Regions from separate parts of the Cupriavidus sp. USMAHM13 genome, predicted to be linked through region 2. Evidence: predicted binding sites of a transcription regulator. Region 2 holds the regulator's gene; the other holds the start of a gene.
The links. The regulator sigma-54, encoded in region 2, starts transcription at its own class of promoters, with help from an activator protein. The targets are predictions, from matches to a motif close to TGGCANGNAANCTGCTTT.

Region 1: the regulator sigma-54 is predicted to act here: its motif matches at 996-1,013, upstream of BKK81_RS21160 (formate/nitrite transporter family protein).

The regions. Positions count from the first base shown of each region.
Region 1 is NZ_CP017752.1:617,794-623,236, reverse strand. It holds gene BKK81_RS21165 (nitrate- and nitrite sensing domain-containing protein) at 1-890, shown strand, start outside; gene BKK81_RS21160 (formate/nitrite transporter family protein) at 1,206-2,042, shown strand; gene BKK81_RS21155 (bifunctional protein-serine/threonine kinase/phosphatase) at 2,052-3,779, shown strand; gene BKK81_RS21150 (TauD/TfdA dioxygenase family protein) at 3,882-4,862, opposite strand; gene BKK81_RS21145 (TetR/AcrR family transcriptional regulator) at 5,036-5,443, opposite strand, start outside.
Region 2 is NZ_CP017751.1:946,622-952,064, forward strand. It holds gene BKK81_RS04290 (PsiF family protein) at 66-371, opposite strand; gene hprK (HPr(Ser) kinase/phosphatase) at 548-1,519, opposite strand; gene ptsN (PTS IIA-like nitrogen regulatory protein PtsN) at 1,599-2,054, opposite strand; gene hpf (ribosome hibernation-promoting factor, HPF/YfiA family) at 2,439-2,789, opposite strand; gene BKK81_RS04310 (RNA polymerase factor sigma-54) at 2,839-4,314, opposite strand; gene lptB (LPS export ABC transporter ATP-binding protein) at 4,415-5,209, opposite strand; gene lptA (lipopolysaccharide transport periplasmic protein LptA) at 5,265-5,443, opposite strand, start outside.

The DNA of each region.
Region 1 (5,443 bases), on a different replicon from region 2:
TGCAGCCGGGTATCTCGCGCCTGCTGGTCGCGCTGGTGCACGTGGTGCAGGGCAAGGAACTGGCGGGGCAGGAGCGCGCGGTCGGGGCCCAGCTGTTCGCATCGGGACAGTGCAGCGCCGATCCGCAGCAGCGCATCCTCCATTTGATCGACGCGCAGGAACGCAGCCTGCAGGTGTTCGAGGATTTCGCCGAGCCGAGCCAGCTCGCCTGGTGGCAGCGGCATCAACTGCAGCCGCACGTGGCGGCGCTGGAACGCCTGCGCCGCGCGCTGTGCACGGCAAAGCCGGGAGCCGCGCTCGACGGCCAGCTCAGCGAGAACTGGTTCGAGGCGAGCAGCGAGCGCATCGCCGGCCTGTGGCAGGTGGAGGTCGGCCTGGCGCAAGCGCTGCGCCAGGCCTGCGAGGCGCAGATCCAGGCATCGGAGCAAGAGCTGCAGGATTCCGAGGGCTTGCTGCGCCAATTGCGCGACAACCCGCCGCCCCATACCCACGCCGTGGCCTGTTTCTTCGAAGAAGCCGCGCAGGTCGAGGCGGTGCCGGTGCTGCCGGGCGTGGCGGATGGACCTGCCTCGGCGGTGCCGGGCGGCGCCGACCAGCCCACGGTGGCGGCGCTCAAGACCCTGCTGCAGGCGCAGTCCTCGCGGCTGGCGCGTGTCGAGGTGGAACTGGATACGGCGCGGCGCGCCTTGCACGAGCGCAAGGTCATCGAGCGTGCCAAGCGCGCGCTGATGTCGCGCCTGGGCATGAGCGAGGAGGATGCCTTCCGCGCCTTGCAGAAGGCGTCGATGGACCATAACCGCAGGCTGGTCGATGTCGCCGAGGCGACGCTTGCCATGCCGGAACTGGCAGCGCCGGCAAGCGGGCGCGCCCGGCCGCCGCACCGGAGTTGAGCGTGCCGGTGTGCGCTTGCCGTGCCCCTGCACCGTATGTGTGCGGCGGCGGCACGCCTGCGCCCGTGCGGCGCGATGGGGCGGGCGGCGCCGGCCCTGCGGGTCGGGCACGGAACGTGCGTAAGGGCAGGGCATCAGGCTAATGATGGCTTGGTGAGGTTGCCCCCGTGCGCGGCGAGGCGAGGCATCGCGAATCGTGCGGCGCGGGCGACAGGAATACGTGGATAACGGCGTCCCGTCCACGCATCGGCTGCGGCCGGTGCGTGGACGCGGACGCTTTTTTTTTCTTTGTCCTACCGCTCAGAGGAAATTCCGATGGCCTACCTAGCCCCTGCCGAGTTCGTCTCCAAGATGGTCGATGCCGGTGAGTCCAAGTTGCTCATGTCGACCCGGGATACCTTGATCCGCGCCTATATGGCCGGCGCCATCCTCGCGCTGTCCGCGGCCTTCGCGGTCAGCGTCACCGTCAACACGGGCGATCCGCTGGTCGGCTCGCTGCTGTTCCCGGTGGGCTTCTGCATGCTCTACCTGCTGGGCTTCGACCTGCTGACCGGCGTCTTCACCCTGGCGCCGCTGGCCGTGCTCGACCAGCGCCCGGGCGCCACCTGGGGCGGCGTCATGCGCAACTGGACCCTGGTCTTCGCCGGCAACTTTGCCGGCGCGCTGACCGTGGCGGTCTTCATGGCCATCATCTTCACCTATGGCTTTTCCGAAGCGCCCAACCTGATCGGCCAGAAGATCGGCAGCATCGGCGAGAGCCGCACGCTGGGCTACGCGGCCCACGGCGCGGCCGGCATGCTGACGCTGTTCATCCGCGGCGTGATGTGCAACTGGATGGTGTCGACCGGCGTGGTCGCTGCGATGATGTCGACCTCGGTGTCGGGCAAGGTCATCGCCATGTGGATGCCCATCCTGGTGTTCTTCTACATGGGCTTCGAGCACTCGGTGGTCAACATGTTCCTGTTTCCCTCGGGCCTGATGCTGGGTGGCCATTTCACCCTGATGGACTATCTGCTGTGGAACGAGATTCCCACCGTGGTGGGCAATGTCGTCGGCGGCCTGACCTTCGTCGGCGCGACGCTGTACAGCACGCACTACAAGACCGCGCCCAAGCGCGTTCCGGCTGCCCCGGCCAAGCGCGCCGCCGTCTGAGGCCGTGCGATGGACGCGCTGCGCGTGGCGGTCGGCCAGCATTCGCAAGCCGGGTGCAAGCGCGTCAACCAGGATTTCCACGGCGCCGCGCTGCCCGCCGAGCCGCAGCGCAGCGCCAAGGGCATCGCCGTGGCGCTGGCCGACGGCATCGGCAGCAGCGCCGTCAGCCAGGTGGCGAGCGCCGCGGCGGTGCGCGGCTTTCTCGAAGACTACTATGGCACGAGCGAGGCCTGGAGCGTGCGCCGCGCGGCGCAGTGCGTGCTCGCCGCGACCAATTCCTGGCTGCACGCGCAGAACCAGCGCGGCGATGCGCGCTTCGACAAAGAGCGTGGCTACGTCTCCACCTTCAGCGCGCTGATCTTCAAGGGCCGCGACGTCCATCTGCTGCACGTGGGCGACGCGCGCGTCTACCGCCTGCATGCACAGGCCTGGGAGCAGCTCAGCGACGATCACCGCGTGCGCCTGTCCTCGCGCGAGTCCTACCTGGGGCGCGCGCTCGGTGTGGGGCCGACGGTCGAGGCGGACTATCGCTGCTGGGCCGCCGAGGCGGGCGAGGTTTACCTGCTGGCCAGCGACGGTGCCTATGAATACCTCGACCACGCGGATGCGCGGCAGGCGCTGGCCGAGCACCCGGGCGACCTCGATGCCGCCGCCGCGAAGCTGGTCGCCATCGCGCTGGCGCGCGGCAGCCAGGACAATGCCACGGTGCAACTGGTGCGAGTGGAGGCGTTGCCCGACAGCGACGCCGCGGGTCTGTGGCGGCAGCGCGCGGAACTGGCGCTGCCGCCGCCGCTGCAGCCGCGCATGGAATTCGAAGGCTATCGCATCGAGCGCGAGCTGTACGCCAGCGCGCGCTGCCACGTGCACCTGGCGCGCGACCTGGAGGATGGCGCGTGCATTGCGCTGAAGACGCCCTCGGTCGACCTGCGTGAAGATCCGGCTTATCTCGACCGCTTCCTGCTCGAGGAGTGGGTGGCCCGGCGCATCGACAATGCGCACGTGCTCAGGCCGCATGCCGTGACGCGCGCGCGCCGCTACCTCTATACCGCCATGGAGTTCATCGACGGGCAGACCCTGGCGCAATGGATGCGCGACCATCCGCGCCCCGCGCTGGCGGACGTGCGCCAGCTGGTCGAGCAGGTCGCGCGCGGCCTGCAGGCTTTCCACCGGCGTGAGATGCTGCACCAGGACCTGCGCCCGGACAACGTGATGATCGACCGCACCGGCACGGCCCGCATCATCGACTTCGCCGCGGTGCACGTGGCCGGCCTGGAAGAAGGCATGGTCGACCCGCATGCGCGCGCGCCGCTCGGCGCGCTGCAGTATGTCGCGCCCGAGTACTTCCTGGGCCAGCCCGGCACGACGGCCTCGGACCTGTTTACGCTGGCGGTGGTGACCTACCAGATGCTGGCCGGGCAGCTGCCGTACGGCCTGCAGGTGACCCGCCTGCGCCAGGCCGGCGAACTGCGCGGCCTGCGCTATGTCAGCGTGCGCGAGCGGCGGCCCGACCTGCCGCCGTGGATCGACCAGGCGCTGCGCAAGGCCCTGCATCCCCTGCCGCACAAGCGTCATGAGGCCTTGTCGGAGTTTCTCGAAGACCTGCGCGCTTCTCCCCGGCAGCAGCGGTTGCGCGACGCGCCGGCGCTGATCGAGCGCAATCCGGTGCGCTTCTGGCAGGGCTTGTCGCTGCTGCTGGCGCTGGCGGTCGTGCTGCTGCTGGGCCTGCGCTGGGGCTGAGGCAGGCTGCCGGCGATCAACGCTGGGAGTCAACGATCCGAGTCAACGACCGGCGTCACCTCGCAGGGCTGCCCCCCGCTGGCAGCGTACCGCGCAGGCCGACTACGCGGCGGCACCGTGCGCCGCCAGCACCGGGTCGCCTTCCAGCGCCACCGAGGGCCTGCCGTCCACGCCGACCGGCACGTCGCCGACCAGCGTGGTGCGATAGAGCTGGCGGTCGAAGTCGAGGTCGAAGATGTCGGCGGGCGCCAGGTGCGCGGTGGCGCGGTTGTCCCAGAAGGCGAGGCTGCCGGGCTCCCACTGGAAGCGCACGGTGAATTCCGGACGGACCGCATGTTCCCACAGCAGTTCCAGCAGTTGCTGGCTCTCGCGCGGGTGGAAGCCGCTCAGGTGCTGCAGGAAGGACGGGCTGATGTAGAGCACGCGCTCGCCGGTCTCGGGATGCACGCGCACCAGCGGATGCTCGCTGACCAGGGTGTGCGCCTTGACGGCCTGGTCGAAGGCGGCGGTGGCGCTGGCGCCGACGGGCGCGGTGAAGCGGTGCACGCCGCGCAGGCCGTCGACGATGGCGCGCAGCGGCGCGGACAGCGCCTGGTAGGCGGCCGCGAGATTGGTCCACTGGGTGTCGCCGCCGTAGGGCGGGATCACCACGCCGCGCAGGATGGAAGCCGCGGGCGGGTTCACCGCCGCGGTGACGTCGGTGTGCCAGCCGCTCCAGGGACGCAGCAGCGCCCGGCCCTCGAAGCGGTTGGCCTTGCGGTGCTTGCTGACCGAGTACAGCTCGGGATGCCCGTCGACGTGGCCGAACACCGGATGCCCCACCGTCAGTTCGCCGAACTGGCGGGCGAAGGCGATGTGCTGCGCATGGCTGAGGTGCTGGTCGCGGAAGAACACCACCTTCCATTTCAGCAGCGCGGCGCGGATCGCGCCGATCTCGGCCGGGTGCAGCGGCGCGCGCAGGTCGACGCCGCCGATCAGCGCGCCGATATGGGCGGACAGCGGCCGCACGGTCACGGCACCTGCCGCTGACCCGGCGGCTGCCTGGGTATCTTGATCCTGGGTTTCCAGCACGGTCTGGGTCATCGTTGGCTCCGGGGAAGGGCGATGGGTGCGCCGGCCGGTGCGACGGCCGCCGAGGGACTCCCACCATAAGCCCGGCCGGCACCGGCGCCAACGAAGCATTCCGCCGATGGATATGCGGAGCCGCTGCCGGCGCGGCCAAGGCGGCGGTCAGTGCCGCCCACTGCCTCGCCGGTTCAGCGGCGTACCCGTTTCTGCGGCCACGCCAGCATGGCCGTTTCGGCCACGGACTCCAGCGCCGCGCGCGTGGCACCGTCGCGCGCCTGCATCGACATGCCCTGCAGCACGGTGTTGAAGAAGCGCGCCAGGGCGGCCGCGTCGGCCTGCGCCGGCAGTTCGCCGCCGTCGATGCCCTGCTGGATGCGCGCCTGCAGCGCCGCCTGCCGCTCGCGGCGGCGCGCCTTCAGGGTGTCGTCGATATACGCGCAGTCGACCGAGTGGCTGGCCCCGGACAGCAGGAAGCAGCCGGACGGGTGGCCCCGCGTACTGAACTGCGCCGCCGCGCCGCGCAGCAGCGCGTGGATGGCATCGCGCGCGGCGCCGGGGCGGGCCAGCGGCGCGTACAACTCCATGCCGTGTGTCTG
Region 2 (5,443 bases):
GCCCGGCGCTGCCGCGGGCGTGCCAGGCGGGGCCGGCGGGGGGCTCCGCCAGCGCCCTGAGGTCCTTACTTGGACAGGCAGTCCTTCATGAAGGACTTGTAATCATCCCCCTTCTTGCCCTTGCCTTGCTTGCTGCAGGCCGACATCTTCTCCTGCTGGGTCATCGGCGCCGCCGCCGCGGCCGGCTTGTTGGACAGGCAATCCTTCATGAAGGTCTTGCGCTCGTCGCCCTTCTTGCCGGAGGCCTGCGTATTGCAGGCTTTCATCTTGTCCTGCTGGGAGTTGGCCGCCGCGGGCGCCGAGCCTTGGGCGAATGCTCCCGTGGCGAACAGCGGGGTCAGCAGTGCACAGATCGCGATCATCTTCTTCATGCTCTTCTCCTGGCTGTGGAAGACTTCATGGCCGCGTGCCATGCCGGCGCCGCGGTGTCTGACTGGGCTCGATGCCCATTACCGCACACAACGGCGCGCCGCCGGCCTGCGTTGACGGCCGCGCCCGTGTTCCTGTAAGCAATTGCAAGCAGCGGCCGGCGGCATGCCGGCCGGCGTCAGAGCAGTCTTCCCTGGCCCCGCGAGACCGCGTCGGCCTGCATCGCGGCCCGCTGGCGGTCCATGAAGTCGCGCAGCGTGTCGATGCCGCGCAGGCGCAGGATGGTGTTGCGCACCGCAGCCTCGACCAGCACCGCCAGGTTGCGGCCGGCCGCAACCTGGATCTTCACCATGTGGATCGGCAGGCCCAGTACGTCCAGGTACTGCGAATCGAGCGGCAGCCGCTCGAACTCGCCGTCGTTGCGGCGCACCAGTTGCACCACCAGCTTGAGCTTCATCTTCCGGCGCACCGCCGTCTCGCCGAAGATGGTCTTGATGTCGAGCAGGCCCAGGCCGCGCACCTCGAGCAGGTTCTGCAGCAATGGCGGGCAGCGTCCTTCGACGAAGTCCGGACCCAGGCGCACGAAGTCGACCGCGTCATCGGCCACCAGGCCGTGGCCGCGCGAGATCAGTTCCAGGCCCAGTTCGCTCTTGCCCAGGCCGGATTCGCCCATGATCAGCACGCCCATGCCGAGAATGTCGAGGAATACCCCGTGCATGGTCACGCGCGGCGCCGAGATGCGCGACAGGTAGAGGCGCAGGTGGTCGATCACGGCCGCCGAGGATACCGGCGTGGTGAACAGCGGTGTGGAAGAGCGCGTGCAGCGCAGTTCCAGGTCGGGCGGTGGCTCCATGCCGTCGGCGACCACCAGGAAGGGCGGCTCGAGCAGGATCAGCTCGCCCATCTGCCGCTTGCGCATCTCGTCGTCCAGCCGCTGGTAGTAGGTGATCTCGGGTTTGCCGAGGACCTGGATGCGGTTGGGGTGGATCAGGTTCAGGTGGCCCACGAGGTCGGCGGCCGAGGTGGCTTCGCGGGCGAAATCCACGTCGAAGGCGCGATCCGCCCCCTCGAGACCCGCCACCCATGAGAGTTTGAGGTCGGCTGCGTTGTCGTCGAAGATGGACTGGGAAGAAACGCCGGTGAGTTCCATGCGGGGGAGTCTGGTGGGGCTGGAAAGCGCTAGGACCCGCCGCCGGTGCCTTGGCCCGCGCCTGCGGGCGGAGCGCCGGTCAGGGATGCCATTCGGTCAGGAGCTGGTGCACGGCTTCGGGCGTCGGCAGCGTGGCCAGGCCTTCGCGCATGTCGCGGTCGGACAGCAACTGGGCGATCTCCGACAGGATCTCGAGATGTTGCTGGGTGGCCTGCTCGGGTACCAGCAGGAAGATCAGCAGCGACACCGGCTTGCCGTCGGGCGATTCGAATGGGATCGGCTCGGCCAGACGCATGAAGGCGGCCAGCGGTTGCTTCAGGCCCTTGATGCGGCCATGCGGGATGGCCACGCCCGCGCCCAGCCCGGTCGAGCCCAGCGACTCGCGCGCGAACAGGTTGTCGGTGACCGTGGCCCGCGCCACGCCATGGTTGTTCTCGAAGAGGAGTCCGGCCTGTTCGAAGACGCGCTTCTTGCTGGTGACGCTGACGTCGAGTGTGATGTTGCCTGGCGGCAGCAATTTGGCCAAACGGTTCATGGCAGGTGCGCAGGGATTCCAGATAAGCGGCCCGGTGCGCTGCGCGCCCGGCCGGGTCAAAGAGGCGGAATATCCGCTCGCTCCGCCGGTCGGGCGCCGGCATGCGGAGTATCGGACCATTATAGAGCAGCCCGCCCGCCTTCTTGTGCGGCGCGCAAGCCGCGGTCCCGGCGGTAGCGGCGACTCATGTATTGGAGAGCATACACTGCGTCGCGCCACTTGCGAACTCCCCCGGACGAGGGCGTGTACGGGGCGTGCACGCGAGCCGGTCCGCCAAAAGCAAAAAACCGCGCTGATGCGCGGTTCGTGGTCTGGCCCTTGTGCTGGTGGCCGACGGGCGGCCTCAAGGCAGATCAGGCAGATTGTTCTTATTGTTTTCTCTGGCTATTGCTGCATCTGTGCGGCAGCCATCTGGTACTTCACGGATTCCCGGTCGTGGCTCTGCACGCGGTCCTTGTACCGGATGACCTGACGGTCCAGCTTGTCGACCAGTGCGTCGATCGCCGCATACAGGTCTTCGTGGTGCGCCTCGACGAAGATGTCCTTGCCCTTCAGATGCAGATTGATTTCCGCGTACTGACGCCTGTCCTTTTCCTTGTGGTTGTCGACAGAGAGCAGCACGCTAACGCCGATGACTTGATCGAAATGCCTGACGATACGCTCCAGCTTCGTTTCCACGTACTCACGCAGGGGTGGCGTGATGTCCAGGTGGTGTCCACTGATCTTGAAGTTCATAGCGCTTCTCCTTCTGAAAGAGCCACACCAGGCAGGCGATGCGGCTCGGCTACAAAGACTTGCGGAGATTGACTGCCGGGATCTTCAGCGCTTCTCGGTACTTGGCGACCGTCCGGCGCGCCACGACGAAGCCCTGATCGCCCAGCAATTCGGCAATTCGGCTGTCGGACAGGGGATTCTTCGGGTCTTCGGCTCCTATCAGTTGCTTGATCAAGGCTCGGATAGCCGTTGATGAAGCAGCGCCGCCCGTTTCCGTGGACACATGGCTGCCGAAGAAGTACTTCAGCTCGAAAGTGCCCATGGGGGTGGCCATGTATTTGTTAGTCGTCACCCGAGAGATGGTTGACTCGTGTAATCCCAGTGTATCGGCAATCTCCCGCAAAACCAAGGGGCGCATCGCAATTTCACCGTGGCTGAAGAAGTTCTTTTGACGCTCGACAATGGCCTGTGCGACACGCAGGATGGTGTCGAAGCGCTGCTGGATGTTCTTGATCAGCCAGCGGGCTTCCTGCAGTTTCTGCTGCAGGCCGGCGGCACCGGATTCGCCCTTGGCGCCGCGCAGGATCTGCGCGTACATGTCGTTGATGCGCAGGCGCGGCATCACGTCGGGATTGAGTTGGGCGATCCAGCCGCTGCCGCTCTTGCGCACGAACACGTCGGGCACGACGAAGTCGGCCTGCGGACGGTTGTAGGCGTGGCCCGGATACGGTGCCAGCGAGCGGATCAGGTCATGTGCTGCCTTCAGCGCCGTCTCGTCCACCTGCAGCGCCTTCTTCAAGCGCGTGTAATCGCGCGCGGCCAGCAGTTCCAGGTGGTGGTTGACGATGCCCAGCGCCAGCTCGCGCTGCGGATGCGACAGCCGCCGCAGCTGCAGCGCCAGGCATTCGGCCGCATTGCGCGCTCCCACGCCGGGTGGATCGAAGCTCTGCAGCAGGGCCAGCATGGCCTGCACTTCCTCGATCTCGAACTCCAGCTCTTCGGGCAGCTCTTCGCAGATCTCCTCGAGCGTGGCGCTGAGGTAGCCGTCGTCGTCGAGCGACTCGATCAGGAAGATGGCCAGGCCCTTGTCGCGCGCCGAGATCTTCAGCGGCGCGAGCTGTTCCATCAGGTGCTCGCGCAGGGTCGGCTCGGCGTCGCGCAGTTGCAGCGGCGCCTTCTCGTCTTCGTCGCCCTGGGGGCGACGCGCGAAGTCGTCCAGGCTCCAGTCGCTGCCGTAGTCGTCGGCGCCGTCGCCGAAGCGCTCTTCATCGCCGCCGCCCTCGTCGCTGCGTGCCTCGCCATTGCCCTGCGCTTCGGCCGGGGCCGGCGCGGGTGCGCTCTGCACGTTGATGCTGCCATCGGCGGCCACCCGCAGCGGGCTCTCGATCCAATCGTTTTCGCGCTCGAGCAGAGGGTTTTCGATCAGGGCCTGCTCGACTTCCTGCTGCAGTTCGAGCGTGGAAAGCTGCAACAGCCGGATCGACTGCTGAAGCTGTGGCGTCAGTGCGAGATGCTGGGAAAGGCGGAGCTGAAGCGAAGGTTTCATGCGGCCTATTCTATGCCCATCCGCAGCGCGATGGAACGAAAATTGCTAACGTTCCTGCCGCTTTGTCGCGGTCCCGCGCCGGCGAGGCGCGGCCACCGCATCACATGCGGAAGTTCTCGCCCAGGTAGACCCGGCGCACCGATTCGTTGGCGATGATTTCCTGCGGGCGGCCCTCGGCCAGCACCGCGCCCTCGCTGATGATGTAGGCGTGGTCGCAGATGCCCAGCGTCTCGCGCACATTGTGGTCGGTGATCAGCACGCCGATGTTGCGCGCCTTGAGGAAGCTGACGATACGCTGGATCTCGCCCACCGCGATCGGGTCGACACCGGCGAACGGTTCGTCGAGCAGGATGAAGCGCGGGGCCGAAGCCAGCGCGCGCGCGATTTCCACGCGCCGGCGCTCGCCGCCCGACAGAGACAGCGCGGGATTCTGGCGCAGGTGGGCGATCTGCAGGTCGTCGAGCAGCGCGTCCAGGCGGCGCTCGATCTCCTGCGCCGACAGCGGCTTGCCGTCGACGATCTGCAGCTCCAGCACCGCGCGGATGTTCTCCTCGACGTTGAGCTTGCGGAACACCGAGGCCTCCTGCGGCAGGTAGGACAGGCCCATGCGCGCGCGCTCGTGGATGGCCAGGCCGCTCAGGTGCAGGCCGTCGAGCACGATGTCGCCTTCGTCCAGCGCCACCAGGCCGACGATCATGTAGAAGGAGGTGGTCTTGCCGGCGCCGTTGGGCCCCAGCAGGCCGACCACCTCGCCGCTCTTGACGTCGAGCGAGACGTCCTTGACCACCGTGCGCGAGCCATAGCGCTTCTTCAGGTGGCGTACCGTCAGCGTGCTGCCGCCGGCGGACTGGCCGTTGCTGGCGGTGGCGGCGGGGGCGGTCTGGGTATCGGTCATGAGGGCAGTGCGTTGGGAGCGCCTGGCGCGCTGGATGCGTTGCGTTCGGCTGGGTTCAGGACTTGGACGGCGCGGGTGCGGGCTTCAGCTCCAGCGGCGGCGCTGCCGGCGCGCTGGCCGGCTGGCGCGGCGAGAGCACGGCGCGCACGCGTCCCGAGGAGGTCACCGCGCCTTTGTCGCCGCTGCTGCTGGCCGTGTAGTACTCGTTGTTGCTGTCGTAGGTGATCACGGCGC